Regions from separate parts of the Microbacterium sp. NPDC091382 genome, predicted to be linked through region 3. Evidence: predicted binding sites of a transcription regulator. Region 3 holds the regulator's gene; each other region holds the start of a gene.
The links. The regulator HrcA, encoded in region 3, represses chaperone genes, less so after heat shock. The targets are predictions, from matches to a motif close to TTNGCACTCGNNNNNNNCGAGTGCNAA.
Positions count from the first base shown of each region.

Region 1: a site for HrcA is predicted at 7,581-7,607, ahead of groES (co-chaperone GroES). Genes of this name have one in related genera too.
Region 2: a site for HrcA is predicted at 2,964-2,990, ahead of ACIQLK_RS05035 (Hsp20/alpha crystallin family protein). Genes of this name have one in related genera too.

Region 1 is NZ_JBIVUD010000001.1:6,768-17,038, reverse strand. It holds gene ACIQLK_RS00090 (lysostaphin resistance A-like protein) at 1-739, opposite strand, end outside; gene ACIQLK_RS00085 (low molecular weight phosphatase family protein) at 756-1,445, shown strand; gene ACIQLK_RS00080 (holo-ACP synthase) at 1,499-1,855, shown strand; gene alr (alanine racemase) at 1,939-3,054, shown strand; gene tsaE (tRNA (adenosine(37)-N6)-threonylcarbamoyltransferase complex ATPase subunit type 1 TsaE) at 3,051-3,554, shown strand; gene tsaB (tRNA (adenosine(37)-N6)-threonylcarbamoyltransferase complex dimerization subunit type 1 TsaB) at 3,594-4,262, shown strand; gene rimI (ribosomal protein S18-alanine N-acetyltransferase) at 4,259-4,756, shown strand; gene tsaD (tRNA (adenosine(37)-N6)-threonylcarbamoyltransferase complex transferase subunit TsaD) at 4,758-5,831, shown strand; gene ACIQLK_RS00050 (hypothetical protein) at 5,828-6,343, shown strand; gene ACIQLK_RS00045 (SAM-dependent methyltransferase) at 6,345-7,544, opposite strand; gene groES (co-chaperone GroES) at 7,696-7,992, shown strand; gene rarD (EamA family transporter RarD) at 8,140-9,078, shown strand; gene ACIQLK_RS00030 (ABC transporter substrate-binding protein) at 9,234-10,271, shown strand, end outside.
Region 2 is NZ_JBIVUD010000001.1:1,042,588-1,052,858, forward strand. It holds gene ACIQLK_RS05025 (hypothetical protein) at 1-814, opposite strand, end outside; gene ACIQLK_RS05030 (prolyl oligopeptidase family protein) at 861-2,912, opposite strand; gene ACIQLK_RS05035 (Hsp20/alpha crystallin family protein) at 3,052-3,501, shown strand; gene ACIQLK_RS05040 (MarR family winged helix-turn-helix transcriptional regulator) at 3,572-4,000, opposite strand; gene ACIQLK_RS05045 (phosphatase PAP2 family protein) at 4,202-5,995, shown strand; gene ACIQLK_RS05050 (SDR family oxidoreductase) at 6,249-6,989, shown strand; gene ACIQLK_RS05055 (TetR/AcrR family transcriptional regulator) at 6,986-7,570, shown strand; gene sfnG (dimethylsulfone monooxygenase SfnG) at 7,758-8,906, shown strand; gene ACIQLK_RS05065 (PhoX family protein) at 8,971-10,271, opposite strand, start outside.
Region 3 is NZ_JBIVUD010000002.1:579,128-589,398, forward strand. It holds gene ACIQLK_RS10300 (PhoH family protein) at 1-391, opposite strand, end outside; gene ACIQLK_RS10305 (HIT domain-containing protein) at 348-695, opposite strand; gene ACIQLK_RS10310 (16S rRNA (uracil(1498)-N(3))-methyltransferase) at 740-1,477, opposite strand; gene dnaJ (molecular chaperone DnaJ) at 1,480-2,595, opposite strand; gene hrcA (heat-inducible transcriptional repressor HrcA) at 2,627-3,661, opposite strand; gene hemW (radical SAM family heme chaperone HemW) at 3,732-4,949, opposite strand; gene ACIQLK_RS10330 (DUF1990 family protein) at 4,949-5,599, opposite strand; gene lepA (translation elongation factor 4) at 5,609-7,459, opposite strand; gene ACIQLK_RS10340 (ExeM/NucH family extracellular endonuclease) at 7,674-10,271, shown strand, end outside.

The sequences.
Region 1 (10,271 bases), on a different contig from region 3:
CGTTGTAGACGACGTGCACGAGCACCGCGCCCCAGATCCGCCCGGTGAGGACGACGAGGGTCGCGCACACGAGGCCGACCGCGCCGACGGAGATCGACTCGAACAGCGGCAGCGACCCGTCCACCACGTGGATGAGGATGAACGTCGCCGCCGACACGAGGATCGCAGCGACCGCCGCAGCGAGCCGCCCCGCGGGGCGGCGGAGCAGCGAGTAGACCGCCACCAGGATCACGGCACGGAAGAAGAACTCTTCCACCAGCGGGCCGACGACCCCCGCCGGGATCGCCTCGGTCAGCAGCCAGGACGGCGTCGGGTCCGACGCGGGGAAGGGGCGCGACGCGGCATCCGCCACCCATCCGTCGAACAGACGCAGCCCGAGCCCCAGGGCGAGCGCGTAGACGAGGTCCGCCGCGCGGAACCGCAGCAGGCCGGCAGGTCGACCGGCGCGGAACGCCAGAATCACGGGGACGAGCATGCCGACCCAGAGGATCGCGGTCGACGCGAGGGGCGCCCACGGGTTCGTCCACAGCAGCTGGAGGAGCGACCCGACGAAGATCGCCGCGCCGAGGCTCAGGACGGCCACGACCAGCAGTCGGCCGTTCCACGCGCGGACCGCGGTGCCGCCCACGCGCCAGTCGGTGCGTCGGTTCCGCCGGCCCCGGCGGCGCGAGGCGTCGACCGCGGCCTCCTCCGATACCGGGTCGGCGGTCGTGTGGCCGTCGCTAAGCTGATCCTGCACGGGCCTACCGTATCGGGTGCCCGTCCGCGTCCCGCCGCAGCGCCGTCGTTCCGCCGAGCACCGAGGTGGGGACGCCGGTGAGGGGCGAGCCGCGGCATCCGTTCCGAAAGGACACCGCGTGATCCACATCCTCACCGTCTGCACGGGCAACATCTGCCGTTCGCCGCTGGCAGCGCTCGTCCTGCAGGAGCGCCTCGGCGATGTGGGCGTGGTCGCGACGAGTGCCGGCGTCCGCGCCCGAGCCGGAGATCGGATGCCGGTCGAAGCCGTCGAGCTCGCGGTCGGGCACGGCGTGCCCGCCGACCGGATCGAGGCGCACGCCGCGCGGTACCTGACCGAGGGGCTGCTGCGGGAGCCCGACCTGGTGCTCGCGATGGACCGCGCCCACCGCCGCGCGATCGTCGAGCTCGCGCCCTCGAAGCTGCGGACGGCCTTCACGATCCGCGAGTTCGAGCGGCTCTCGGCAGCGACCTCCGGCGAGGCGATCCGCGCGGGCGCTGCCGGCGACGATCCGCGTGACCGCCTCCGCGGAGCTCTCGCCGTCCTCGCCGGGCAGCGGGGACTCGTCCTGCCGCCCGCCGATCCCGCCGACGACGACGTCGTCGACCCGTACGGCCGATCCCGGGAGACCTACGCCCGCTCGAACGCGCAGCTCGCGCCGGGACTGGCCGCCGTCGAACGCGTCGTGCGCCTCGCCGTCGCCTGAGCCGCGCCGGATATCCTGATCTGATGCCGTAGAGCACGGCGACAGGAGGCGGGATGATCATCGGAATCGGTGTCGACCTCGTCGACATCCCGCGGTTCGAGCGCTCGATCGAGCGCACGCCGAAGCTCATGGAGCGGCTTTTCACGGCATCCGAGCAGACCCTCAAGCCGCACTCGCTCGCCGCTCGATACGCCGCGAAGGAAGCGCTCATCAAGGCGCTCGGCGGATCCGAAGGGGTGCACTGGACCGACATCGAGGTGGCCTCCGAGCCCTCGGGGCGTCCGGTCTTCGCGCTGTCCGGCGAGACGGCGGCGACCGTGGCGGGACGCGGCATCGGCACCGTGCACCTCTCGCTCTCGCACGACGCCGGTCTGGCGACCGCCTATGTGATCGCGGAGTCCGCAGCATGACCCGCGATCGCATGCCCCCGCCCGATCGCATGCCCCCGCCCGATCGCATGCCCCTGCCCGATCGCATGCCCCTGCCCGATCGGATGCCGGAGGGCGTCGCCCGTGAAGCGGTCATCGACGTCGGCGCCATCGAGCACAACGTCCGCCACCTCGCTCGGCTCACCGAGTCGGAGGTCATCGCCGTGGTCAAGGCCGACGGCTACGGCCACGGTGCCGTGCGGTCGGGGCGCGCGGCGCTCGCCGGGGGAGCGGCCCGCCTCGCGGTCGCGGACGTCCCCGAGGCGCTGCAGCTGCGGGATGCCGGAATCGACGCGCCCGTGCTCGCGTGGCTCCACGCGCCGGGCGCCGACTTCACCGCAGCCGCCGCCGCGCACATCGAGCTCGGCGTCTCGAGTCTCGAGCAGCTGCGTGCGGCGGCTCGGGCCGGGTCAACGGACCGTCCGGTGACCGTGCAGCTCAAGGTCGAGACGGGCCTCGGCCGCAACGGCATCGCCCCCGCCGACTACGGTGCCGTGTTCGCCGCGGCGGCGCAGTACGAGCGCGAGGGTGTCATCCGCGTCCTCGGCATCTTCAGCCATCTCTCCAACACGTCGCCTGACGACGATCGCACCGCCCTGTCTCGCTTCACGGTCGCGCAGGCCGCCGCCGAGGCGACCGGGCTGCGTCCGCGGCTGCGTCACATCGCGGCCTCGCACGCCGCGATCGGGCTGCCCGAGGCGCGATTGGGGTGCGTCCGCCTGGGCGTCGCCATCTACGGGCTGTCGCCGTTCGACGGCCGATCGTCGGCCGACCTCGGCCTCCGCCCCGCCATGACCCTCCGCGCCGCGGTCGCCGCCGTCCGCCGCGTGCCCGCCGGCCAGGGCGTCTCGTACGGCTACCAGCACCGCACCGAGCGCGAGTCGACCCTCGCCCTCATCTCGGTCGGTTACGCCGACGGGGTGCCGCGCGCGGCATCCGGGGCGGGTCCCGTCTCGATCGGCGGGCGGACGTTCCCGGTCGCCGGCCGCATCGCGATGGACCAGTTCGTCGTCAACGTCGGCGACGAGCCCATCGCGGTCGGCGACGAGGCCGTGCTCTTCGGCGACCCGGCGACGGGCGTCCCTTCGGCGACGGACTGGGCCGAGGCGGCGAACACCATCAACTACGAGATCGTCACGCGCATCGGCCCGCGCGTGCCGCGGCGGGAGGTGCGGTCATGACCGGAATCGAGCAGTTCGAGGGGCGTCGCGAGATCGCGTCGCCCGACGACATGGAGGCGCTCGGCCGCGAGCTCGGCGCAGCGCTGACGGCGGGCGACCTGCTCGTCCTGACCGGACCGCTCGGGGCGGGGAAGACGACCCTGACCCGCGGGATCGGCGAGGGCCTCGGCATCCGCGGTCCCGTGCAGAGCCCCACCTTCGTCATCGCGCGCACGCACCCGTCCGAGGTCGGCGGTCCGCCGCTCGTGCACGTCGACGCCTACCGGCTCGGCTCGCCTGCGGAGCTCGACGACCTCGGTCTCGACCCCGACAACGCCGTGACGATCGTCGAGTGGGGCCGCGGCATGGTCGACGGTCTCGTCGACACCTGGTGGGAGCTGGAGATCGAGCGCGGCTGGAGCGGCACCGGCATCGACAACGCCTGCGGCACCACCGGTCACTACGCCGCAGAGCTCGAGGACGCCGCTCCCCGTATCGTCACCATCACCCGGCGTCCCTGACGAGACGTGGCCGCCGCCGGCCCGGATACCCTTGATCCTGTGATCCTCGGCATCGACACCTCCCTCGGCACGGCCGTCGCCGTGATCGACGCCGACGGTGCCGTCCGTGCCGATGCCGCCAGCGCCGACCCCCTCGGGCACGCCGAGATCATCGGCACCCAGCTCGAAACGGTGATGACGGATGCCGCGCGCGGCCCCATCGGCGCGACCGGCACTCCGGAGCCCGTCGCGTTGACCCACGTCGCCGCGGGCATGGGCCCGGGTCCCTTCACGGGGCTTCGGGTCGGGATCGCGGCCGCACGGGCCTTCGCCCTGGGCCGCGGCATCCCCGTCGTCCCCGTCCGGAGCCACGACGCGGCGGCCCTCGCGGTGCTGCTCGCAGACCCGTTCGCCGACGTCCCCCGCTTCGCGGTCGTCACCGACGCGCGCCGCAAGGAGTTCGCCTTCACGGTCTACGACGGGATCGACGACGACGGACTGCCGGCGCGCGTCACCGAGGCGACGCTCGTGAAGCGCGACGACATCGACGCCGCCCTCGCCGAGCACGGCGCCGAGCGGCGTGACACGACCGTGATCCCGGGCGCCATGGTCGCGCTCGTGGCCGCGCGCGCGGTTGCAGCCGGCCGTGTCGAGGACCTCGGCGAACCGCTCTACCTGCGCGCTCCCGACGTCACCATGCCGGGTCCGCGGAAGAAGGTCGGCCAGTGACCCTCCGCACCGCCACCGGCGACGACCTCGACGACATCATGCGCCTCGAACGCGCGTCGTTCCCGACCGACGCCTGGAGTGACGCGCTCATGGCCGGCGAGCTCGCCTCGCCCCACGGCCGCTACGTCGTCGACATCGAGGCCGGTCGCCTCGTCGGCTACGGCGGTGTGCGTGCCGTCGAGGGCGCAGCGGATGCCGACATCCAGACCATCGCCATCGCCGCCGATGCGCGGGGCCGCGGTCGCGGGCGCGCGCTGCTGCGCGAACTGCTGGCCACCGCCCGCAGCCGCGGTGCGCGGGAGATGTTCCTCGAGGTGCGGGCCGACAACCCCGGCGCCACCGCGCTGTATCTGTCGGAGGGCTTCGTCGAGGTCGGTCGCCGCCCCCGGTACTACCAGCCCGACGATGTCGACGCGGTCGTGATGCAGCTGAACCTCGTCGCCTGGGAGGCGCGGACCACGGCCGCCCCGACGGCCGAGAAGGGCTGGTGCTGACATGACGCACGAACCCCTCGCACCCGAACCACTCGTGCTGGGCATCGAGACGAGCTGCGACGAGACCGGGATCGGCATCGTCCGGGGCCGTACCCTGCTCTCGAACACCATCGCGAGCTCCATGGACGAGCACGCCCGCTACGGCGGCGTCGTGCCCGAGGTCGCCGCGCGCGCCCACCTTGAGGCTCTGCAGCCGGCGATCGAGACTGCTCTCGCCGAGGCGCGGGTGACCCTGGCCGACGTCGACGCGGTCGCCGTCACCAGCGGGCCCGGTCTCGCCGGCGCACTGATGGTCGGGGTCGGCGCCGCCAAGGCGCTCGCCGTCAGCCTCGACAAGCCGCTTTACGCCGTCAACCACCTCGTGGGTCACATCGCCGCGGACATCCTCACCGGCGACGAGGTCGAGTACCCGACGGTCGCGCTGCTCGTCAGCGGCGGGCACACGTCGCTCCTGCTCGTCCGCGACCTCGTCTCGGACGTCGAACTCCTCGGCGAGACGATGGACGACGCCGCCGGCGAGGCGTTCGACAAGATCGCCCGCATCCTGGGGCTCCCGTACCCCGGCGGCCCCGAGATCGACCGGGCGGCGGCATCCGGGGATCCGAACGCGATCCGCTTCCCCCGCGGCATGTCCCGCGCATCCGACATGGCCGAGCATCGCTACGACTTCTCGTTCTCGGGGCTCAAGACCGCCGTCGCCCGCTTCGTCGAGCAGCACGAGGCGACGGGTGACCCCTTGGCGGTGCCCGATGTCGCGGCATCCTTCCGCGAAGCGGTCGTCGACGTCCTCGTCACGAAGGCACTCGACGCCTGCGCCCGTCACGGCGTCCCGCGGCTGCTGCTGGGCGGCGGCGTGATCGCGAACAAGCGTCTGCGCGATGTCGCGCTCGAGCGCGCCGAGGCCGCGGGAGTCGCCGTCCGCATCCCGCCGCTGTCCCTCTGCACCGACAACGGCGCGATGATCGCGGCACTCGCCTCCGAGCTGATCATGAGCGGGCGTCCCGCGTCGACCCTCGCCTTCGGCGCCGACTCCACCCTGCCCGTCACGACGATCCAGGTGGCGGCGTCGTCATGACCGACGAGCGGATGCCGCGCCCCGCCTCTCCGACAGCGGGTCCCTCTCCGTCGACCCGGCATCCCGCCCCCGCGACGCAGGGACCCGTCATCGAGCCCGCGTCGGAGGACGTCGCGCCGGCACCGACCGACTCCGCGCTGCCGGGCGTTCACCGCGGCGGGTTCCAACGCGAACTGACGCAGCCGCTGCCCGTCGCCCCGCCGCTCGCCGTGCATCCCGATCCGGACGACCGGGTCTCGCCCGACGTCCGGTGGATCCCGCAGCAGCCCATGCTCCCGCGCAGCGCGGGGTGGTCGCTCCTGTTCGGCGTGCTGGGCCTGGTTCTGGCCTGCTTCGTCGGCTGGGGTTTCCCGGTGGGTCTCATCGGCGTGGCGCTCGCCGTCCTTGCGCTCCGCCGCCCGTGGGAGCGGCGCGAGACCGCCCTGTGGGGACTCGGGCTCAGTGTCGCGTCGCTGATCTACAGCGCCGGATGGCTCTGGTGGGCCGCGTCGCAGGGCGCTCTGTTCGCCTGACTCAGACCCGGTCGGCGAGCACGGCGACGCGTTTCGCCTTCGGTCCCTCGCCCAGGCGCGTGAGGATGAGCGTCGCCGCCGCGTCTCCGCGCAGCGCGAGTTTGCGTCGGAACTGCGCGGGGTCGACATCGACGCCGCGCTTCTTGATCTCGACCGTGCCGATGCTCCGTGCCTGGAGCGCGGCGTTGATCGCCGGCACCTTGACCGGCAGCACCTCGCGGACGCGGAACGACTGCACGAACGGGTTCGTCAACGCGGCATCCGACGTCAGATAGGCGATGCCGTCGGCGAGCATCCCCGCCTCCAGGGTGCGCGCGACCTCGCCGATCAGCCGGGCGCGGATGACCGCGCCCTCGGGCTCGTGCAGGAAGGCGCCGAGCTCGCGCACCGGCTCGTCGGGTGCGTCGGCGGGGGCCGTGAGCTCCGCCGCCGCGCCGCCGCGGATGACGAGCGCCGAGCGTCGCACGCCCTCGCGGCGCAGCGATCCCGACCAGAGCACGAGCTCGACGGTCGAACCGTCGACGCTGATCCACTGCGCTTCGACGTCGGCGGGGATGAGGTCGCGGTCGAGTCCCGGTCCGAGTTTGATGCCCACCGGCATCCGCTCCGCCAGGGAGAAGGCCCAGTCGAGAGACGGCGACCAGTCCTCGGGGCGGGTGCGCGAGGTCTCGGAGTGCCCCGCGGTGCGCCGGGCCGGGTCGAGCCACACGGCATCCCACTCGTCGAGCACGGTGTCTTCAGCGCGGCCGTGTCGCACGGTGACGGCGTCGCCGAACGGCGCGAGGTTGTAGGCCGCAAGGGCGGCGGTGGTCTCGTCCGCGTCGACGGCGAGCACGTCGAGCCCGATGCCCGCCATTCCGAGGGCGTCGCCCCCGATGCCGCAGCCGAGGTCTGCGACGCGGTGCACCCCGGCATCCCGGAACCGTCCCGCGTGGCGGGCGGCGACCTCGAGGCGAGTGGCCTGCTCGAGGCCCGCCCGCGTGAAGAGCATCCGGTCCGCGAAGGGGCCGAACTTCGCGGCGGCGCGTACGCGCAGGTGCGCCTGCCCGACGACCGCCGACACCAGGTCGGGGGAGTGACCCGCCGCGCGCAGGCGCGAGACGGCTGCCGCGACCTCGGTGGTGGATGCCAGGGGTCCGACCTCGTCCACCATGCGCAATCCCTGCGGCGTCAGGAGGGCGGTCAGCTCGGCCTGTTCCATCCGGCCAGCCTAGGCGCACCGGCATCCGGATCACTGTTGGCACTCGCGTTGCATGAGTGCCAACCGCGCTCTAGACTTTCGTTAGCACTCTCGGTAAGCGAGTGCTGATGAGTCTTGAAGCAGGACCCCACCAGCAAGAAAGAGGTAGAACGTGTCGGTTTCCATCAAGCCGCTCGAAGACCGCATCGTCATCAAGCAGGTCGAGGCCGAGCAGACCACCGCGAGTGGCCTGGTCATCCCTGACACCGCCAAGGAGAAGCCCCAGGAGGGCGAGGTCGTGGCCGTGGGCCCCGGCCGCATCGACGACAACGGCAACCGCGTTCCGCTCGACGTCGCCGTCGGCGACCGCGTTCTGTACAGCAAGTACGGCGGCACCGAGGTCAAGTTCGGCGCCGACGAGTTCCTCGTGCTGTCGGCTCGCGACGTCCTCGCGGTCGTCGTCCGCTGACACGCAGCACCCTTCCACAGGGCCCGGATGCTTCGGCATCCGGGCCCTGTGTCTTCGGCCCCGGCCTCTCCGCCATGGCAGGATCCCGACGAACATCGGCAGGCGCCGCGGTACCGCCGCTGTCATGACCGTCGTAGGCTCGTACTCATGACACCCGAGGAAGCCGCCCGCGAGAAGTCCCTCGGCGGTGTCTTCGTCTTCTCGGCGTACGTGCTCTGGGGCTTCCTTCCGCTGTACTTCGTCAGCCTGGCTCCCACAACGCCGTGGGAGGTCGTGGGCTGGCGCATCGTGCTGAGCCTCGTCTTCTGCGTCGCACTGATCGCGATCACCCGCGGCTGGGGACGGATGCGCGTCATCCTCCGCGACCGCCGACTCATGCTGTGGACGCTGGTGGCCGGCCTCCTCATCTACGTCAACTGGCAGGTCTTCCTCATCGGCACCCTGACCGGCCACGTCGTCGAGACGAGCCTCGGCTACTTCATCAACCCGATCGCGACCGTGCTCCTGGGCGTCCTCGTGCTGAAGGAGCGTCTGCGGCCGGCCCAGTGGACCGCGGTCGCCATCGCCGCTGCGGCCGTCGTCGTCATCATCGTCGCGGTCGGGAACGTGCCGTGGATCGCCCTGACCCTCGCCGCCAGCTTCGCGACGTACGGTCTCGTGAAGAAGCGGATCGGACCGTCGGTGGATGCCGTCAGCGGCCTCACGCTCGAGTCCTTCTGGCTCGTGCCCATCGCCGTCATCCAGCTCATCGCGGTCGGGGTGACGTCGGGGCTCACCATGGGGCGCGAAGGAACCGGCCACACGGTCCTCCTCCTGCTCGCCGGTGCCGTCACCGCGATCCCCCTCCTGTTCTTCTCCGCCGGCGCCCGCCGGACGTCGCTGACGGTGGTCGGCATCCTCCAGTTCGTCGCGCCGATCATGCAGTTCCTCACGGGCGTGCTCATCCTGCAGGAGCCCATGCCGTTCGAGCGGTGGATCGGCTTCGGCCTGGTCTGGGTCGCCGTCGCGGTGTTCGCCGTCGACTCGCTGCTGGCCTCGCGTCGCCAGCGCGCTCGCGCGATGACGGCCGTTCCCGACCCCGTGTGACCGGGGCGGATGCCGCCTTCCTCGCCGTTATGGGAGCGTGCCCACCTCGTTACACATCGTTAACGAACGGCAACACTCGCGAGATGACCTCCCCGCTAGGTTGATCACACCGGGCCGGACCCGATCCGACTCGTGTCACCACAGCAAGGAGCACAATGTCCGTCTTCACCCGATCGCGCGTTGCGAAGGCCATGGGCGGCATCGCCCTCGCCAGCGCAACCGCCCTCGTCCTCGCCGGCTGTTCCGGAGCCTCCACGCCCTCGGCGTCCAACTCCGGAGACGCGCAGGGATCCGACTTCACCTTCCCCGTCAACTGCGACACGGCAGCGCCGCCGGACTACACCCCGGAGTTCACCTCGACCTCCAAGGGCCCCGCCACGGACCTCGAGTACACCATCGGTACGGCCCTGCCCGTCACCGGAAACCTCGCGTTCCTCGGCCCGCCCGAGATCGCCGGCACCGAGTACGCCGCCGACGAGGTGAACAAGGCCGACAAGGGTGTGAAGATCAACCTCGTCCAGGGCGACTCGGGCGACACCGACAACAAGGCGTACGAGACCGAGATCCCGCGTCTTCTGAACGCCGGTGCCACCGCGATCATCGGTGCAGCCTCGTCGGGCACGTCCCTCCAGTTCATCGACCAGGTCATCGCCGCCGACGCCATCCAGTTCTCGCCGGCCAACACCTCGGCCCAGTTCACCGGGTACAAGGACAAGGGCCTTTACTGGCGCACTGCTCCCTCCGATGTCCTGCAGGGCAACGTGCTCGGCAACCTGATCGCCGGCGACGGAGCGGAGACCCTCGGTCTCATCGTCCTGAACGACGCGTACGGCACCGGCCTCGCCTGCTTCACGAAGGCCGCCTTCGAGGAGGCCGGCGGCAAGGTCGTCTCGGCTGCGCTCTACAACACGGGTGACACGAACTTCTCGGCCCAGGTGTCCGATGTGCTCGCGGCCGACCCCGACGCCATCGCGCTCATCACCTTCGAAGAGGTCAAGACGATCATCCCCGAGCTGGTGTCGAACGACTTCCCGAAGGACAAGATGTACTTCGTGGACGGCAACCTCACCAACTTCGGCGACGAGTTCGAGGCCGGCACGCTGACCGGCGCCAAGGGAACCTACCCCGCGGTCGACCCGAAGAGCATCGAGTCGTTCCGCACCGACCTGAACTCGTATTGGACCGGTACGGGC
Region 2 (10,271 bases), on a different contig from region 3:
GAGCGGTGAGCTCGGCGGCATCCGTCTGCCACACGACGGCATCCGCGTCCCGCACGGCGGCCACATCGATGCTGCCGGCGCGCGCCTCGAGAGCACGCTGCAGGGGCGCGGCGTCGCCGGTGGCGAGGGCGTGCCACAGCGGAGCGGAACCGGGGGATGCCGGGAGCACATCGACCCCCGGTGCACCGATCGCCAGCACGGCGGCGATGACGTCCACCGCGTCACGATGCGGGAGGAGGAAGACCTCGACGCCGCGCCCGGCGAGGAAGAGCAGGTCGTCGATCAGCCCCGCCAGATCGTCGCGCGCGGGGACGTCGACCGCGAGCGAGATGCCCGACAGTCGGAGCTGGGCCGCCAGGTCCGACAGGCGGTCGATCGAACCGAGGCCCGGGTCGCCGCGCCGCAGGTCGACGGTGCCGTCCTCGCGACGGGCGAACGGGGATTGCACGTGGAGCACGCTCGCACCCAGGTCGCGCAGGGCGGGGATCTCGTCGCGGAGGCCGGCCAGGTTCCCGGCGTACCTGTCGGCGTAGCAGGCGGCGCCGAGGGCGAATCGCGAACTCGTCCGGGCGGAGTTCGCGGCACGCTGCTCGCCGTGCACCTTGAGGTCGAGCGAGCGTCCGTTCGCCGCGACGACCGCCGCCGTCACGAGGTCGAGCTCATCCGCGGCCGTTCCGCGTCGGGCCAGCGCCGCGAGCAGCGTCGGGAGGTTCGCGCGGATCCGCTCCGCCGCCGCATCGTCGACGCGGACGCGATCGGCGACGGCCGACAGCGTCGCCGCGAGGTCATCCTCGGCGGCCCCGATGGTGCTCATGCGGTGGACCTCCCGCCCCCAGCGTAGAGGGCGGGCCGGCGCTGTCTCAGTCGGCGCGCGCCACCGTGCGGTCGAGGAACGCGTGGATCGTCGCGTGCAGCGCCGCGGTGGAGGCCGCGTCGATCGCTCCGGAGTGACCGCCCTCGATCGGCTCGAGGTAGTGCACTTCGGCATCCGTCTCGTCCGCCAACCGCGCCGCCATCTTGCGCGCCTGCACGGGGCCGACCCGGTCGTCGCTCGCGGCCGCGTAGATGAGGGATGCCGGGTACCGCCGCCCGGGCTCGATGAGGTGATACGGCGAGAAGGTCTTCACGAACTCCCACTCGGCCGGGTCGTCGGGGTCGCCGTACTCCGCGATCCAACTGGCACCGGCCGACAGCCGCGTGTACCGCCTCATGTCGAGAAGAGGCACGCCGCAGACGATCGCCCCGAAGTCGTCGGGATACTGGGTCAGCATGTTGCCGACGAGCAGGCCACCATTGCTGCGGCCGTGGCAGGCGATCCGGTCGGAGGTCGAGACGCCGCGGCGGACGAGGTCACGTGCGACGGCGGCGAAGTCCTCGTAGGCGCGATGGCGGTTCTCGCGCAGGGCGGCGAGGTGCCATTCGGGACCGAACTCGCCGCCGCCGCGGATGTTCGCGACGACGTAGACACGACCCTGCTCGAGCCAGGCGGGACCGACGATCGTCGGATACTCGGGCGTCAGCGCGTGCTCGAACCCGCCGTAGCCGTTCATGAGCACGGGAAGGGCGCCCGAGCGCTCGCGCGGACCGACCTCGAAGTACGGCACGCGGGTGCCGTCGGCCGACGTCGCCCAGTGCTGCTCGGCCACGAGGCCGGACGCATCGAAGGTGGCGCGACTGCGATCGACGACACGCGGTTCCGCACCCGGCTCGAGGACGAGCAGGGTCGGCGGCGTGAGGAAGCCGCGCGCGACCACCCACAGCTCGTCGTCCTCGTCGTCGTCGGCGGTCGCGATGTTCGCGCTGAAGAGGTCGGCGTCGCCCATTCCCAGGTCGATGTCGCTCCCGACGAGTGTGTCGGGGTCCAGCGACACGAGCCGGCTCTGCACCCGGTCGAGCACCGTCAGGACGAGCCGGTTCCGCGTCCAGGTCCACGTCTCGAGGACGGCGGTGTCGGTCGGGGCGAACGCGACGCGAAGGTCCGAGCCATCCCCCTCTGTGACGGTGTCGAGAGGTCCGATCAGCAGGGTGCCGGCGGGATGCGTCGTGTCGCCGATCTGCCACGGTGTCGTCGTGCGGACGGTGACGATCTCGCCGTGCACGTCGACGTTCGCGTCCTGAGGCACGGCGATGAGGCGCGGTTCGCCGCCGTCCCACACCCAGGCCTCCGAGTGGAAGAAGTCGTGGGCGATGATCACCATCGGGGTCGCCGTGCCGCCGGTGTGGTCGACGTGCGCGAACACGCCGACGTCCGACGCGACACCCGTGACGATGGGCGGCGCGTCCTCGAGCGACTCGCCGCGGCGCCATGCGCGGGCATTGATCGGGTAGCCCGAGTCGGTGACGCCGCCGCCGTGCAGGGCGGTCGCGACGAGCAGGGTGTCGCGGTCGATCCACGCGATCATCGTCTTCTCGGCGTCGAGAGCGAACGGGGTGTCGTCGACGAAGCGACGCGTCTCGAGGTCGAATTCGCGCACGACGGAGGCGTCGCCGCCGTCGGGGCTCAGCCGCACGAGGGCCCGGCCGCTGCCTGCCGGACCGTGGGCCGCGCCCGCGAACGCCCAAGCCGTGCCCTCCTCGCGGCCGAGAGCATCGATGTCGAGCAGGACCTCCCAGGCCGGGGTACCCGCCGTGAACGAGGCGCGCAAGGTGCGACGCCACAGGCCGCGGGGGTTCTCGGCATCCCGCCACAGGTCGTACATGAGATCGCCGTGCCGACTCGGGACGACGAGCCGATCGGGGTCCTGCAGGATGCCGGTCAGCCGGCTCTCGAGCGACGTCCGGGCGTTTCCGGCGAAGGCCGATTCGGTCTCGGCCGTCTGCTCGGCGGCCCACGCGCGGGCCTCGGATCCGTCGATGACCTCCAGCCAGAGGAAGGGATCGGCGGGCTCGGGGGCGATCTCAGGGGCGCTCATGCCGCCAGCCTACGGGGCGGTCCGCGGGGTGCGTTCGCCGTGCGAGAACCGTTGGCACTCGCATATCGAGAGTGCTAATCTGAACGTACTTGAGCCGCCGAGGCTCAACTTTGAGACCACATCACCGAAGGAGAGAATCATGGCGACCTACGACCCGTTCCGTGACCTCGACCGCATCGCGTCGACCCTCTTCGACACGCGCCGCGGCCCGCGACGGATGCCGATGGATCTGTACCGCGACGGCGACCACTACGTCCTCAACGCCGACCTTCCGGGCATCGACCCGGGCTCGGTCGACATCGACGTCGACGGCCAGCTGCTCACCATCCGCGCTGAGCGCACCGTGGGGGCGGCCGACGGAGTGAAGTGGATCACGCGCGAGCGCGAGACCGCGAGCTTCCTCCGCCAGCTCAACCTCGGCCAGGGAATTGACACCGAGGCGATCACCGCGACCTACAACAACGGCGTCTTGACCGTCACCATCCCGGTGAGCGAGAAGGCCAAGCCGCGCAAGGTCGAGGTCGTCGCCGAGGGTTCGGCCCCGACGATCGCCACCCGCGAGAGCGAGCCGCAGCCGATCGACCAGTGACCGGATCGCCGGTCCCGCAGTGACGAATCGCCCTGCATCCCGTGCCGGATGCGGGGCGATTCGTCTGCGGTCAGAACCCGCGCAGCCGGGCGGTGAGCTGTTCGAGCTGCGAGAGTTCGTCGTCGGTGAGCACCGACATCCGCTCGGCGATCGTGCGCCCGTGGATGGTCGCGACGCGCCGGAACGTCGAGGCGCCCTTGTCCGTCGCGCGCAGGATCGCGCCGCGTCCGTCCTGCGGGTCGGGGCACTTCGAGACGAGGCCGCGCGCGACCATCCGATCGACCAGGCGCGAGACGCTGGGCTGGCTGATCAGCATGTTGGCGGTCACGTCGCGCAGGCGCGCGGTGTGCTCGTCGCACCGGGTCACCGTGAGGAGGACGTCGTATTCGGCGCTCGAGAGCTCGTCGTCGTCGAAGTCCTGCGAGATCTCGGCCATGACCTCGTGCTGCGCGCGGAAGAGGCTCTCCCATGCGGCGATGGCGAGGCGTCGGTCGGTCATGGCGTCCACTGTATCGCCGCGTGCCTCCACGACGAGCGCGATCGGTCGCCTTGCGGTCACCCGCACGTCACGCGGTGTTTCCCCCTTCAGGAGAGCATTCTCATGGACCTGGTTGTCGCTATGTCCTGACAAATATCCTCGTCATCGATAGTCTGCGACGACTCCCGCAACCAATGGAAGTGAGGCGCGCCCGTGAGCGTGATGACACAGACAAGACGACGAGGCACTCGTGCCCGTATGGCGATCGGCGGACTCGGAGTCCTCGTCGCCTGCACCCTGACGGCCGGGCCCGCTTTCGCGGCCGCCGGCTTCACCGAGGAGCAGATGACCGCGACCTACGCGTCGGACGCCACCGCGTCGACCGGCGACTCGAAGGCACCCAGCGCCGACAACTGGTCGGTGCAGATGATGGACGTCTTCGAGGATCTCCGCACGGATCGCGGCGAGGGCGGCAACGCAGCCGTCATGGATTACAACGACGAGCTGACGAGCGAGATCAACCTCACCGCATCCGATGCTCAGGTGGAGCGCGCCATCGTCGACCAGTACCAGGACATGTCCGTCAGCATGGGCGACGCCTTCGGCGAGAAGCTCGGGGCGATCTACGCCGGCGCCGTCGCCGACGGCGAGCTGCCGAAGCTGACGTGGCTCCTGAACAAGGAAGGCGGCAAGCTCGGGTCGACCTCGTCGAGCAACCCGCCGAAGAACTACTTCGACTACAAGCGTCCCTATCTGCGGCTCGACACCACGAAGGACCTCGTCTACCGGGACAAGGAAGGCGGCGACGCGTGGGGCTCCAAGAGCGGGTCGTTCCCGTCGGGGCACACGTCCCAGGCGTACTGGCAGGGCACGGCGCTCGCCGAGATGCTGCCCGAGCTCGCGCCGCAGATCCTCGCGCGCACGGCCGAGGCCGGCAACAACCGCATCGTGATGGCGGCTCACTATCCGCTCGACGTCATCAGCGGCCGCATGATGGGCCAGAAGATCATCGCACTCCGGCTCGCCGATCCCTCTATGCGCAAGCTCGTGGACGAGGCCGCCGCCGAGCTCCGCGGTGTCCTCGAGCGCGGCTGCGGCGACACCCTCGAGAACTGCATCGAGAAGGACGTCCCGTACCTGACGACGGACAAGGCGCTCGCGTACTACCAGGAGCACCTGGGCTACGGGTTCCCCGCCACCGGCCCGAAGGGCGTTCCCGTCGTCGTGCCTGCGGGCGCGGAGGAGCTGCTCGTCTCGGCTCACCCCGAACTGACGCCCCAGCAGCGCCGTCAGGTGCTCGCCGTGACGGCGACGGACTCCGGCAACCCGCTGGACGTGGGGGAGCAGGAGAGCTGGCAGCGCATGAACCTCGCGGCCGCCATGGCCGCGAAGGTCACCGTCCGCGAGGACGGGTCCGTCGTGATCGGCGCGCCCACGCCCGACCCCGAACCCACTCCGGACCCCGAGCCCACGCCCGACCCGGAGCCGACTCCGAACCCTGAGCCGACTCCCGACCCCGAGCCCACTCCGGCTCCGGAGCCGACTCCGGCTCCCCAGCCCACGCTCCCGTCGACGGGGGGCGCACCGGGTGCACCCGTCGCCAACGGTGACGACCTCCCCGCTGCAGCGCAGGGAAAGATCCAGGCATCCGTCCGCGGCGACCGCATCGTGGTCTCGGGTCTGACGGCCGGGCAGCAGTACTACGGGTTCATCTACTCGACCCCGACCGCGCTCGGACAGGTGACGGCGGATGCCGCAGGTTCGGCGACCTTCGCGCTCCCGGCCGACCTCGAAGGGGGAACGCACCGCGTCGCCGTCGTCGATGAGTCCGGCGATCTCGTCGGCTGGGCCACGGTGACGGTCGCCGATGGCGAGGCCGCCGCGATCGACGATCGGGAGCTGGCGTCGGCGGGCGGCCAGTCGGCTCCGCTGTGGATCGCGGGAAGCGCGGGAACGGCCCTCCTCGCCCTCGGTGTGGTGCTGCTGATGCGCCGCCGCCGGAGCGGAACCGTCTGACGCGTCACGCAGTAAGGGCCGGCTGGAGAGGCATCCAGCCGGCCCTTGTCCCTTTGCACCAAGAGTGTCCTGCAATCACATGTCGGTAGCTGCCACAGCAAAACATCTACCGTGCAATGACTGTATAACGACGAGATAACGGTGGCAAGAGATTCCTGTTATCAATTTGTGATGAGCCCGCGTTGCGTCTCCTCTACGCCGGAGACACATCTAATCGACAGATGTAGATTAGGTGTATCGAAAGGAGTTCCCCATGGAACGAATCAGCGGAAAGGTCGCCCTGATCAGCGGAGGCGCGCGAGGCATGGGTGCCGAGCACGCACGACTCTTCGTCGAGGAGGGTGCGCAGGTGGTCATCGGAGACCTGCTGGACGAGGAGGGGCAGGCGCTCGCCGCCGACCTCGGTGATGCCGTGCGCTACGTGCACCTCGACGTCACGAACTACGACGACTGGGAGAAGGCCGTCGCCGTCGCCGAGCAGGAGTTCGGTCGGCTCGACATCGTCGTCAACAACGCCGGCATCGCGGATTTCGCACCGATCGAGGACTACTCGATCGATCAGTGGCATCGGATCATCGGCATCAACCTCACGGGGGTCTTCCACGGCATCAAGGCGGCGATCGAGCCGCTGAAGCGCAGTGGCGCCGGGTCGATCATCAACGTGTCCTCGACGGCCGGGCTGCAGGGATACGAGGCGCTGCCCGGATACAACGCGTCGAAGTTCGGGGTTCGTGGCCTCACGAAGAACGCGGCGCTCGACCTGGGGCGGTACAACATTCGGGTCAACTCGGTGCACCCGGGTGCGATCCGCACGCCCATGACGGAGGGCTTGGACGCATCACAGAGCCACGTCGCGCTTCACCGCATGGGCGAAGCTGTCGAGCTGTCGCGACTCGTGTTGTTCCTCGCGAGCGACGAGTCCAGCTTCTCGACCGGTGCTGAATTCGTCGCCGACGGTGGTGAGACCGCCGGCCTGGCCCACTACGGCGCGTGACGGTCGACCCGAGGCAAGCCCGCACGAGCGCCGCTCTCCGCGCGGCGCTCGTGCGATTGCTCTCCGCGCAGCCGCTCGAGTCGATCACGGTCTCACAGCTCTGCCGTGAGGCGGGAGTTCATCGGACGACGTTCTACAAGCACGCCGACCGGGTGGATGCCTTCGCGGTGGGCATCCTCGCCGAGGAGATCGACCGGCTGGCCACCGTCGATGACGACGTGTCCTCCGGCGAGCGTGCGGCGCGGGCCTATCACTCCGCGACGCGTCGATTGATGGCCGCCCTCGTCGAGCACCGGGACATCTACCGTGCACTGTTCGCCTCGTCGGCGGCAGGCGCGTTGAACGCCGCTCTGCGTCACCGAATTCGCGAGCGCGCCAGGATCGCACTCGACGACGTCGCCGCGGCCGGCGTCATGGGAGCGCCTCGAGGGGAGCGGGATCAAGAGGAGGCCGCCGCGTACCTCGCCGGGGGGATCGCCGGACTCCTCGAAGAGTGGATCCACGAGGACGACATCGATGTCGATGCCGCCGAGGGGCGCCTGTTCCGGCTCATGCCTGCGTGGTGGCCGGGCGTGCCCTGACGTACGAGAGCCGGGCTGCACCACCGATCGACGCAGCGCGTTCAGCAGGTCGCCTCATGGACGCAATACGTCACGGTGCGACACATGGGTTCACATCGATTGACACCCCTATCGCCTCAGGCGGAAGGTTCCCGGGAACGCATCCGATACCGCCGTCTCGCGGCGCAGCCCACTTTCCGGAGATCTCATGACCGAGCAGACGTCCTCGCACGATCCGGCCTCGTCCCACGAGCCCCTGAAGTTCGCTTACTGGGTCCCCAACGTCAGCGGCGGGCTCGTGGTCTCGAACATCGAGCAGCGGACGTACTGGGACTACGACTACAACGTGAAGCTCGCCCAGACGGCCGAGCGCGTCGGGTTCGAGTACGCGCTGAGCCAGGTGCGCTACCTGTCGAGCTACGGCGCCGCGCAGCAGCACGAGTCGACGTCGATCAGCCTCGCGCTGCTCCTCGCGACCGAGAAGCTGAAGGTCATCGCCGCGGTGCACCCCGGCCTCTGGGAGCCGGCGGTGCTCGCGAAGTTCATCCTCACCGCCGACCAGTTCTCGAAGGGGCGCGCCGCCGTGAACGTGGTCTCGGGCTGGTTCAAGGACGAGTACACGAAGCTCGGCCTTCCCTGGCTCGAGCACGACGAGCGCTACCGTCGCTCAGCCGAGTTCATCGAGGTGCTGCGCAAGCTCTGGACCGAAGAGAACGTGCAGTTCCGGGGCGACTTCTACCGGGTGAACGACTTCACGTTGCGCCCCGGTCCGTACCCGGTGCCCGGCCGCCCGCACCCGGACATCTTCCAGGGCGGAAACTCGACGGCCGCCCGCTTCAACGGTGGTGCGCACGCCGACTGGTACTTCTCCAACGGCAAGGACTTCGACGGCTTCACCGAGCAGTACGACGACGTCACGCGGGTCGCCGCCGAGCACGGCCGGACGGTGCGATTCGGGCTCAACGGCTTCGCGATCGTCCGCGACACCGAGGCGGAGGCGCGCGAGCAGCTGCGTGAGATCATCGCGCAGGCGGATCGCGCGTCGGTGGAGGGGTTCCGCGGGTCCGTGCAGCAGGCCGGGGCATCCACCGCGGACCGCAAGGGGATGTGGGCCGACTCCACGTTCGAGGATCTCGTGCAGTACAACGACGGCTTCCGCACCCAGCTCTTCGGTCCGCCCGAGCAGGTCGCCGAGCGCATCGTCGCCTACAAGAAGCGCGGGGTCGACCTCTTCCTGCTCGGCTTCCTGCACTTCCAGGAGGAGCTCGAGGCGTTCGGCGAGAAGGTCATCCCGATCGTCCGCGAGCTCGAAGCCGACCTGGCACGTACGGGCGATCCGATCAGCGTCGCGCGCTGACGAAGGGCGCGCGCTGACGAAGGGAGGGGGTCGACCGGACGTCGACCCCCTCCCTTCCGCCTGATCAGGCCGGGTAGACCTGCACGACCGATGGGCGCGGCGCGTTCGGCACGTCGCCGCGACGCGTCGAGCCGTAGTCGGGAAAGAGCGAGCTCGGCGCTGCGACGGTGCCGTTCTCGCCCGGATGCTGCACGGCGACGAACACGAGCTTTTCGCGCGCGTGGATCACGGGACCGCAGGTCTCGGCCTCGCGCGGGACGGCGAGGAACTGCTGCACGTGTCCGCGCTCGCGCCCCGTGAGCGGCACCCGGAACAGGCCGTCGTTGAACCCGATGGTGCTGGGCGCCCCGTCCGTCGAGATCCAGAGGTTGCCGTCCTCGTCGAACGCGAGGTTGTCGGGGCACGAGATCGGCGACACCTTGTCCTTCGGGTAGCCTGCGAAGTAGGTGCTCGGATCGGACGGGTTGCCGCACTGCAGCAGGATGCTCCAGCCGAACGACGTGCCCGCCTGCCCGCGACGCTCGGTCATCTCGAGCACGTGTCCGAAGCGGTTGCCGGTGCGGGGGTTCGCCTCATCCACCATCGAGGTCTTGCCGCGGTCGGAGTTGTTCGTCAGGGCGACGTAGATCTTGCCGGTACGCAGACTCGGCTGCACGTCCTCGGGGCGGTCCATCTTCGTCGCGCCCATCTTGTCGGCGGCGAGGCGCGTGTAGACGAGGACCTCTTCGGTCGTCATGCCCGGCACGACGCTCTTGCCGTTCCTGGTGAGGGCGATCCACTCGCCGGTCCCGTCGAACGCACCGTCGGCGGGGAGTCTGCCGGAGCCGTCGATCTGGCTCACGGGGGAGTCGCCGCGGAATCGCGCGACGAACAGGTCGCCCTCCGACAGCAGCGTCATGTTCTTCTTGCGTGATGAGCTGATGCGGTTCTTCGAGACGAACTTGTAGAGGTAGTCGTTGCGCTCGTCGTCGCCCATGTACGCGACGACCCGGCGGTCCTCGGCGACGATCACGTTCGCTCCCTCGTGCTTGAAGCGGCCCATCGCGGTGTGCTTCTTGGGCGTCGATGTGGGGTCTTCGGGGTCGATCTCGACGATATAGCCGAAGCGGTTGGGCTCGTTGACGTACCCGGGGTCGAACGAGTCGAACCGAGGGTCGTACTGCTCCCACCCGGTGGAGGTCGTCCGAGACGCGCTCGCCTGATAGCGCTTCTGGCCGGCGGTGTCCGCCGCCCACGCGAAGTACCCGGTGAAGTTCTCCTCGCCCGAGAGGATCGTGCCCCACGGGGTGGTGCCGCCGGAGCAGTTGCCGAGCGTTCCGTGAACCCAGCGGCCCTCGGGGTCGGCGGCCGTCTTCACCAGATCCG
Region 3 (10,271 bases):
GGGTCTTCGGCCGGATGACCTTGCCTCGCGACGACAGGATCGCCTCACCGAGCACCTCCGAGGGACGCATCCCGCTGTTCTCCCTCAGGATGCGGTTGGACTGCGTGACGTCGCTCGGGTCGAGGCCCTGACCCGCCCGCGCCATCCCGATGAGCTCGTCGACGAGCTCGTGTGCCCGCGCGACGGCTCCCTCGTCACCGGTGAGGGTGATCTCGTTGCCGCGGACGTGCACCTGCACGTCGGGGTGCTCCCGTTCCACGGTGCGCAGCAGGCGGTCCTGCGGACCGAGCAGCTGCACCATGGCGACGCCGTCGGCGTAGATGTGCGCGACGGTGGGTTCGGCGCCGTCAGCCACCGAGGCTCCCTTCGGCGAGTCCGCCGCCCAGCACATGCGCATGGACGTGGAACACGGTCTGACCGGCGGCCGGGCCGGTGTTGAACACGAGTCTGAAGTCGCCACCGGCGTGCTCCGCGGCGAGGCTGTTGGCGAGCCCGATCAGTTCGGCGAGGAGAGCCGGGTCGCCCGCGGACAGCTCAACGACGTCGCGGTACTGCTCGGTCTTGGGGATCACGAGGAAGTGGACGGGCGCCTGCGGGGCGATGTCACGGATCGCGAACGCGTTGTCGGTCTCCGCGATGATCTCGGACGGGATCTCACCCCGGAGGATGCGGGTGAACACCGATGGCTCGCTCATCCCCTCAGTCTACTCAGCGCCTTCCCACCCCGGTCGGGTCGGGCTCACCAGCGGCCGAGGGCGGCGTTGACGATCGCGAGGGCGGCGGGACCGGCCGTGGACGTGCGCAGGACGGTGTCGCCGAGCCGCACGAGTGTGGCACCCGCCGACTGCAGCAGGTCCAGTTCCTCCGGCGAGATGCCGCCTTCCGGCCCCACGACGAGGATCACGTCGCTCGCGTCGTCGGCATCGATCGCGATGCGCGACAGGGCGACGGATGCCGTGGGTTCGAGCACCAGCATCCGTGAATCCCGGGCACGCGCCGCCAGGTCCCGCGTGGTCACAGGCTGGTCGAGCTCAGCCAGCCAGGGTCGATGCGCCTGTTTCGCGGCCTCCCGGGCGATGGTCTCCCACCGTGCGACGCCCTTGGCGACCTTCGCCCCTTCCCACCGCGACACCGAACGGGCGGCCTGCCACGGCAGGATCGCGTCGACGCCGAGCTCGGTGGCGGCCTGGACGGCGAGCTCGTCACGATCGCCCTTCGCGAGGGCCTGGACGAGGACGGTGCGCGGAGACGCAGCGGGTACCTCCGCTCGCGCCGACACCTCGACGACGACTTCCTTCGGCGCGGCCGCCGCGACCGTTCCGCTGAGCCATACGCCGCGGCCGTCGCCGACCGTGACGTCCTCCCCCACCCGGATGCGGCGGACCGCCGCTGCGTGGTGCGCCTCGGCGCCCGTCAGCCGGACGACGTCGCCCGGGCCGGCGGCCCCGGCATCCTCGATCAGGAAGTGGAGGGCCACGATCAGCGCTTGAACTTGCCGCGGAGCTTGGAGAAGAGGCCCGGGTGGAACTCGGCGAGGTGCGGCGGGGCCGGACGCATCCGCTTCGCGAGCTCCTGGACGAGGGCCCGGGACTTCGGATCGAGGTGCGAGGGGGTCACGACCTGCACGCCGACGCGGAGGTCGCCGCGCTGGTCGCCGCGAAGGGGGGTGATGCCCCGCCCGCGGATCGTCAGCTCGTCGCCGGACTGGACGCCGGAACGGATGTCGAGGTCGACCGAGCCGTCGAGGGAGTCGATGGTCACGCTCGTCCCGAGGATCGCGTCGATCATCGAGACCTCGAGGGTGGCGAGCAGATCGTCGCCGTCACGGCTGAAGACGTCGTGCGGCGCGACCGTCACCTCGAGGTAGAGGTCCCCGTTCGGGCCCCCGGCGGGACCGACCTCGCCCGAGCCCGGGAGTTGCAGGCGCAGCCCCGTCTCGACGCCGGCGGGGATGTCGATCGACACTGTGCGGCGGGCGCGCACCCGTCCCTGCCCCTGGCACGTCGAGCAGGGGTACGGGATCGTCGTGCCGTAGCCCTGGCAGGTGGTGCAGGGTTGCGACGTGACGACGTTGCCGAGGAGGCTCCGGACGGTCCGCTGGATCTGGCCGGAGCCGTGGCAGATGTCGCAGGTCACGGGCTGAGTGCCCGGCTGGCAGCACGAGCCCTGGCACGTCTCGCACAGGACGGCGGTGTCGACCTCGATGTCGCGGTGGACGCCGAAGACGACGTCGCCGAGGTCCAGGTCCACGCGCACGAGGGCGTCCTGCCCGCGCTCGCGACGCGACCGCGGGCGCCCGGCGCGGGTTCCGCCGCCGCCCCCGCCGAAGAAGCTCTCGAAGATGTCGCTGAATCCGCCGAAGCCGGCACCGGCGCCCCCGAAACCGCCCTGGTCTCCACCCATGTCGTAGCGCTGACGCTGATCGGGGTCGCTCAGGACGTCATAGGCGTGGGTCACGAGCTTGAACTGCTCGGACGCGTCCTCGCCCGGGTTCACGTCCGGATGCAGCTGGCGCGCCAGACGCCGGTAAGCCTTCTTGATCTCCTCCGGGCTCGCGTCGCGCGCGACACCCAGGACCTCGTAGTGGTCAGCCACAATCACCTCTCCGGCCCGCGGGCCGATTCGTTCAGCGCGACGTCTCGTCTTCTTCGAGAAGGCGCGTCAGGTAATGCGCGACGGCCCGGACCGCCGCGAGATTCGTGGGGTAGTCCATGCGCGTGGGCCCGAGCACTCCGACGCGCGCATGGGATCCGCCGGCGTCGTAATCGCCCGCGACGACGGATGCCTCGGACAGTCCGAACGGCTCGTTCTCCCGCCCGATGCTGGTCGCCAGGCCCCGGTCGTCCGCGACCATCTCGCCCATGAGCCGCAGCAGGGTCACCTGCTCCTCGATCGCCTCCAGGAGGGGATAGATGCTGCCGCGGAAGTCGGATTCGCGCCGTGCCAGGGTCGCCGACCCCGCCATCACCATGCGGTCGTGACGGAACCCGTCGAGTTCCTCTCCGATCGCGCGAAGCACGATGCGGCGGTTCTCCTCGCGGGGCGCGGGGACCTCTTCCTCGAGGATGCGACCGATCGCGGCAGCGCCGTCGCGCACGCTCTTCCCCGTCAGCAGGGCTGCCATGGCGAGCTTGAGCTGCTGCGCCTCCTCGGCGGTCGGCTCGGTCGCGAGCAGGGCGACGCGCTGCGAGACCCTACCGGTGTCGGTGACGACGATGATCACGACGCGGGTGCCACCCAGGTGGACGACCTCCACGTGCGAGACGTTCGCCCGCGCGAACGACGGGTACTGCACGATCGCGACCTGGCCCGTCAACCGCGTGAGGGTGCGGACCGTGCGGACGAGGAGGTCGTCGAGATCGCCGGTGTCCTCGAGGAACGACCCGATCGCGGACCGCTGCGCCGTCGTGAGGGGACGCACGTCGGCGAGGTGGTCGACGAACACCCGGTAGCCCTTGTCCGTGGGAACGCGCCCCGACGAGGTGTGGGGTGCGGTGATGAGCTCCTCGTCCTCGAGGAGCGCCATGTCGTTCCGGATGGTCGCGGCGGAGACGCCGAACTGGTGGCGGTCGACGATCGCCTTGCTGCCGACCGGCTCCCGCGTGTCGACGTAGTCCTGGACGATCGCGCGCAACACCTGGAGACCGCGTTCCGAGACCATCACCCCTCCTCCGCTGGCACTCTCGATCTGGGAGTGCCAATTCTACCGCGCGTGAGGCGATCCGCTCGGATCACTCCGTGAGGGCGCGCACGACGGCGTCGGCGAGCAGCCTTCCACGGCGGGTGAGGACGATGCGCCCGCGCACGGCGGAGGCGCCGTCGACGAGTCCGTCCGCGATCAGGGATGCCACGTTCCGCCGCCCCGCGACCGTCGCCTCGTCGACGGCCACGCCATCGGCGATGCGCGAGCGGAGGAGGATGTCCTCGAGGCGGCGAGCCTCGGCATCCGGCCTCTCCCGTCCCGCGGCCGGGGATTCGGCCAGCGCGAGCCGCTGCGCGTACGCCGCCGGGTGCTTCACGTTCCACCAGCGCATCCCGCCGACGTGGCTGTGGGCGCCGGGGCCGTAGCCCCACCAGTCCTGGCCCCGCCAGTACGACAGGTTGTGGCGGGAACGCTGAGACCGAGCCGTCGACCAGTTCGAGACCTCGTACCAGCCGTATCCGGCGGCAGCGAGCAGCTCGTCGGCGAGCTCGTACATGTCCGCCTGCAGGTCGTCGTCGGGCGCGGGCACCTCGCCGCGGCGGATCTGCCGCTCGAGCTTCGTACCGTCCTCGACGATGAGCGCATACGCCGAGACGTGATCGGGCGCCAGCTCGATCGCGGTCTCGAGGGATGTCCGCCAGTCCTCGAGCGACTCCCCCGGCGCGCCGTAGATGAGGTCGAGGCTCACCGCGAGTCCGGCGTTCCGAGCCGCCGCGACGGCGGTCGCGATGTTCGCCGGGTCGTGAGTGCGGTCGAGCGCGGCGAGAACGTGCGGCACGGCCGACTGCATGCCGATCGAGAAGCGGGTGACACCGGCGTCGGCGAGGGTCCGCGCGACCTCATCCGTCAGCGTGTCGGGGTTGGCCTCGACCGTCACCTCGGCGCCGTCTACGAGTCCGAACGCGTCTCGGACGCCGTCGAGCATGCGAGCGAGGTCCCCCGGTGGCAAGAGGGTGGGCGTGCCACCACCGAAGAAGACCGTGCGGGCCGGTCGCAGCGGTCCGCGCGCCGCGAGGACCTCGCGGGACAGTGCGATCTCGCGGAGGACCTCCTCGGCGTACGCGTCCTGGCGCGCACCCCGAAGCTCGGTGGCGGTGTAGGTGTTGAAGTCGCAGTACCCGCATCGCACGCGACAGAACGGGACGTGCAGGTAGACCCCGAAGTCGACGTCGGGATCGACAGCGACGTCGTGCGGGAGCGCGCCGTCCACGGGTGCGGGGTCGCCGAGCGGGAGGGCCGATCCCATCAGGAGCCGGTGGCGTACATGGGCGACATCGCCTGCAGGTAGCCCTGGAACAGCGCGCTACGGCGACGCTTCACGAGCGGACGCCAGAGTCGGTAGAGCAGGCCCGTCGGCTTGTCGAAGGCGCGGACGGTGAACCACACCTCGTCGTCATCCCGCCACTCGACCAGGAACGATTCCTCGCCGCTGACGACCGATCCGCCGACGGTTCCCAGCGAGAACCCGACCCGACGAGGCTCGTCGATCACCGAGATGACGCGGAGTTCGGCATCCGCCTTCATCCCGCCGACCCGACCGTGGACGTGCGCCGTCGTGCCGGCACTCACGAACGGCGTCCCGTCAGCATCGAAACGCTGCTCATCGTCCAGCCGGCTCGGCTGGACGGCGTTGCCGTCGGCATCGAAACCGACGCCGGAGTACATGGGCCCGGATGCCGGGCGCACATCGGCGACCTGCAGGCCGGCGCCGCGCTGCGCACCCCACCCGAGAAGCTGCTCGGTCGACGTGGCGAACCGGTCCTCACCGCTCCCGAGACGCCACGAGGCCTCCGCCGGGGTCGTCCCCTGCGGCGGATAGCCCATCAGATCGGGGGCCTGCGTGGCCCCGACGGCGGCGTAGTCGACGGTCCCTGCCTGGAAACTCCCGCGGCGCATCGTGACAGCCTACTTCTTGTCCTTGCCCTCGACATCGCCCGACAGGGCGGCGATGAACGCCTCCTGGGGGACCTCGACGCGGCCGACCATCTTCATGCGCTTCTTGCCCTCTTTCTGCTTCTCGAGCAGCTTGCGCTTGCGGGTGATGTCACCGCCGTAGCACTTGGCGAGCACGTCCTTGCGGATGGCGCGGATGTTCTCGCGAGCGATGATGCGGGCGCCGATCGCGGCCTGGATGGGCACTTCGAACTGCTGGCGCGGAATGAGTTTGCGCAGACGCTCGGTCATCATCGTCCCGTAGCCGTAGGCCTTCTCGCGGTGGACGATCGAGCTGAACGCGTCGACCTTCTCGCCCTGCAGGAGGATGTCGACCTTGACGAGGTCCGCGGTCTGCGAGCCCGCCGGTTCGTAGTCGAGGCTCGCGTAGCCCTGCGTCTTGGACTTCAGGTGATCGAAGAAGTCGAAGACGATCTCGCCGAGGGGCATGTTGTAGCGGAGCTCGACGCGGTCCTCGCTGAGGTAGTCCATCCCGAGCAGGGTGCCTCGGCGCGACTGGCAGAGTTCCATGACCGTGCCGACGTAGTCCTTCGGAAGCAGGATGCCGACCTTCACGACCGGCTCGGAGACCTCGGCCACCCGGCCGTCCGGGTACTCGGAGGGGTTGGTCACCGTGACCGTGTCGCCGGTGTCCGTGGTCACCGTGTACGTCACCGAAGGCGCCGTCGTGATGAGGTCGAGGCCGAACTCGCGCGAGAGGCGCTCGGTGATGATCTCGAGGTGCAGGAGGCCGAGGAACCCGCAACGGAAGCCGAAGCCCAGCGCGACGGAGGTCTCGGGCTCGTACTGCAGCGACGCATCCGAGAGCTTCAGCTTGTCGAGCGCCTCACGCAGCTCGGCGTAGTCGCTGCCGTCGATCGGGTAGATCCCGGAGAAGACCATGGGCTTCGGATCCGTGTAGCCGGAGAGTGCGTCCGCCGCAGGCTTCCGGTGATTCGTGATCGTGTCGCCGACCTTCGACTGACGCACGTCCTTCACGCCGGTGATCAGGTAGCCGACCTCGCCGACGCCGAGCCCCTTCGTGGGCACGGGCTCGGGGCTCGACACGCCGATCTCGAGCAGGTCGTGCGCGGCCTTCGACGACATCATCTGGATCCGCTCACGCGGCTCGAGCTTGCCGTCGACCATGCGGACGTAGGTGACGACGCCGCGGTAGGCGTCGTAGACGGAGTCGAAGATCATCGCGCGGGCCGGAGCGTCGGCGTCGCCGACGGGTGCCGGGATGCGCTCGACGATCCGGTCGAGGAGCGCCTCGACGCCCATGCCCGTCTTGCCGCTCACCTTGAGGACGTCGGCGGGGTCGCCGCCGATGAGGTTCGCGAGCTCGGCCGCGTACTTCTCCGGGTCGGCGGCGGGCAGATCGATCTTGTTGAGGACCGGGATGATCTCCAGGTCGTTCTCGAGCGCGAGGTAGAGGTTGGCGAGCGTCTGGGCCTCGATGCCCTGCGCGGCGTCGACGAGGAGGATCGCCCCCTCGCACGCGGCGAGCGACCGACTGACCTCGTAGGTGAAGTCGACGTGACCGGGGGTGTCGATCATGTTGAGGGCGAACGTGCCGTCGGCGGTGGCCCACGGCATCCGGACCGCCTGGCTCTTGATCGTGATGCCGCGCTCGCGCTCGATGTCCATGCGGTCCAGGTACTGGGCGCGCATGTCGCGATCGGCGACCACGCCGGTGATCTGCAGCATGCGGTCGGCCAGCGTGGACTTGCCGTGGTCGATGTGGGCGATGATGCAGAAGTTGCGGAGCTGCGCGGGCGGCGTGGCCGCGGGCTGCAGGGGCGTGAGGGCGCGGGGTGACATGACGAGCCGAGTCTACCGGCGAGCGGCAGCGCACCCGCCCCACGGATCGGGCACAATAACCGGTCGCCCGATCGACACGCCAGCGGACGGGCGCATGAGAAAGAGTTAACCGATCTGACACTTGCGGGGTGCCCTGGACCGCCCGAATGCTCAGTGTGGCGGTCGGTTCCTGCGCGATAAGCCCCGCGCCCGAGCCGCCTCGGGAGAACCCACCGTGTCGCACCCACCTGCCCCCGCGTCCGTCGCACGTCCGGTTCTCCGCCGGACCTGTGCGGTGCTGACCGTCGCCACCCTGACGACAGCCGGACTCGCGCTCGTCCCCTCCGCGGCCTCTGCCGCGGTCTCGCCCGACTCCCCCGTCGTGATCTCGGAGGTGTACGGCGGCGGCGGCAACAACGGGGCCGCGTTCAATCGCGACTTCGTCGAGCTTGTGAACACCGGCGACGAGACGGTCGACCTGAGCGGCTACAGCGTCCAGTACGCCTCGGCGACGGGCGCCTCGTGGCAGGTGACGAAGATCGGCGACATCGACTTGCCCGCCGGCGCGAACCTCCTCATCGGTCAGGCGCCGGGCACCAACACCTCCCTTCCCGGCTTCGACGCCGATGTCGAAGGGTCCATCGCCATGAGCGGCAGCGGCGCCAAGGTCGCACTCGTCTCGAGCGAAACCGCCCTCACCGGCAGCACCGGCATCGCCGCGCTCGACCAGGTCGTCGACCTCGTCGGCTGGGGCCCCACCGCCACAGCGTTCGCCGGATCGGCGCCCGCGCCCGGTACCTCGAACGCGACCAGCGTCTCGCGCGACGACGAAGGTACGAACACCGCCGACAACGCAGCGGACTTCACCGCGGGCGCTCCCACGCCCACCGGCCTCGGCGCGGGCACCGACCCCGAGCCCGAACCGGATCCCGAGCCGCAGGTCGCGACGATCGCCGAGATCCAGGGCACGACGGATGCCTCTCCCCTCGCTGGGCAGACCGTCACCACCACCGGTGTCGTGACCGCCCACTACCCGTCGGGCGGCTACAACGGCTATGTCATCCAGACGGCCGGAAGCGGTGGCGAGCTCGACCTCGCCACCCACACGGCGTCGGACGCCGTCTTCGTCTACGCGCCCGGAGCGACCGGAGAGGTCACCCTCGGCGACACCGTGACCGTCACAGGTGCCGTGTCGGAATTCAACGGTCTCACCGAGATCACCGTCAAGGCGGGCGACGCGAAGGTCATCGCGGACGCGGAGGCGCCCACGCCCTCCACCGTGGGCTGGCCGACGACGGCGGCGCAGCGCGAATCGCTCGAGTCGATGCTGATCGAACCCCGGGGCGAGTTCACCGTCAGCGACACGTACAGCACCAACCGCTTCGGCGAGGTGGGCCTCGCCGCCGGGTCCGAGCCCCTGCGTCAGCCGACGGATGCCGCCCGCCCCGGCAGTGCCGCCGCCGCCGCCGTCGCCGCGGACAACGCCGCGCGCGGTGTGCGCCTCGACGACGGAGCCGGGCTCGACTACACGTCGGCCGCGAACCAGTCCCTGACCCCGGCCTACGTCTCGCTCACCGAACCCGTGACCGTCGGTGCGGGTGTCACCTTCACCGCACCGCTCATCGTCGATTACCGAAACGACACCTGGAAGCTGAACCCCACGCAGCCGCTCGTCGGCGACGGGACGGGAACGGACGAGGTCGTCTTCGAGAACGTCCGCACGGACGCCCCGGCCGAGGTCGGCGGCGACCTCTCCATCGCCTCGTTCAACGTCCTCAACTACTTCACGACCCTCGGCACCGACTCCGCGAGCTGCGAGGCCTACACCGACCGGTTCGGCGACGGAGTGACCGTCCGCGACGGCTGCGCCCAGCGCGGTGCGTGGGATGCCGCAGACCTCGCTCGTCAGCAGGCCAAGATCGTCGAGGCCATCGCCTCGGTGGACGCCGGCGTCGTCGGCCTCATGGAGATCGAGAACTCCGCCGCCCTGGGCGAAGAGACCGACGAGGCGACGTCGACCCTCGTCGATGCGCTCAACGCCGAGGCAGGTGCCGGGACGTGGGCGTTCGTGCCCTCGTCGACGGACCTGCCCCCGGCATCCGAGCAGGACGTGATCACCAACGCGATCATCTATCAGCCCGCTCTGGTCTCCCCCGTCGGCGCTGCGCGCGCCCTCGGCGACCAGAGTGCCGACGGCGAGGCGTTCGGCAATGCCCGGGAGCCGATCGCGCAGGTGTTCGAGCCCGCCGCGGGCGGCGACCCCTTCCTGTTCGTCGTGAACCACTTCAAGTCGAAGGGTTCCGCCGGCCCCTGGCCGGGCGACGCCGACACCGGCGACGGTCAGGGCTCGTCCACCGAGTCCCGCGTGCGTCAGGCGACAGCGCTCCGGGACTGGGTCGCGAAGATCCAGGGCGACGTCGATGCTGTCGCGCTCGCAGGGGACTTCAACTCCTACAGCCAGGAGGACCCGCTGAAGGTCCTGTACGACGCGGGTTACGCGGATGCCGAGCAGGCGTTCGACGTGGATTCGTCGTCCTACAGCTTCTCGGGGCTCTCGGGATCGCTCGACCACATCCTCCTGAACGAGGCGGCGCTCGCGCGCTCGACGGATGCCGACATCTGGAACATCAACTCGGGCGAGTCGATCGCGCTGGAGTACAGCCGGTTCCGCACCCACGGCACGGAGTTCTACTCCGCCGACCCGTTCCGCTCCAGCGACCACGATCCGGTGATCGTCGGCATGAACGCGGAGGCGGCTCCGGTCCAGCTCACCCTCCTCGGGATCAACGACTTCCACGGGCGCATCGACGGCAACACCGTCGCGTTCGCGGGA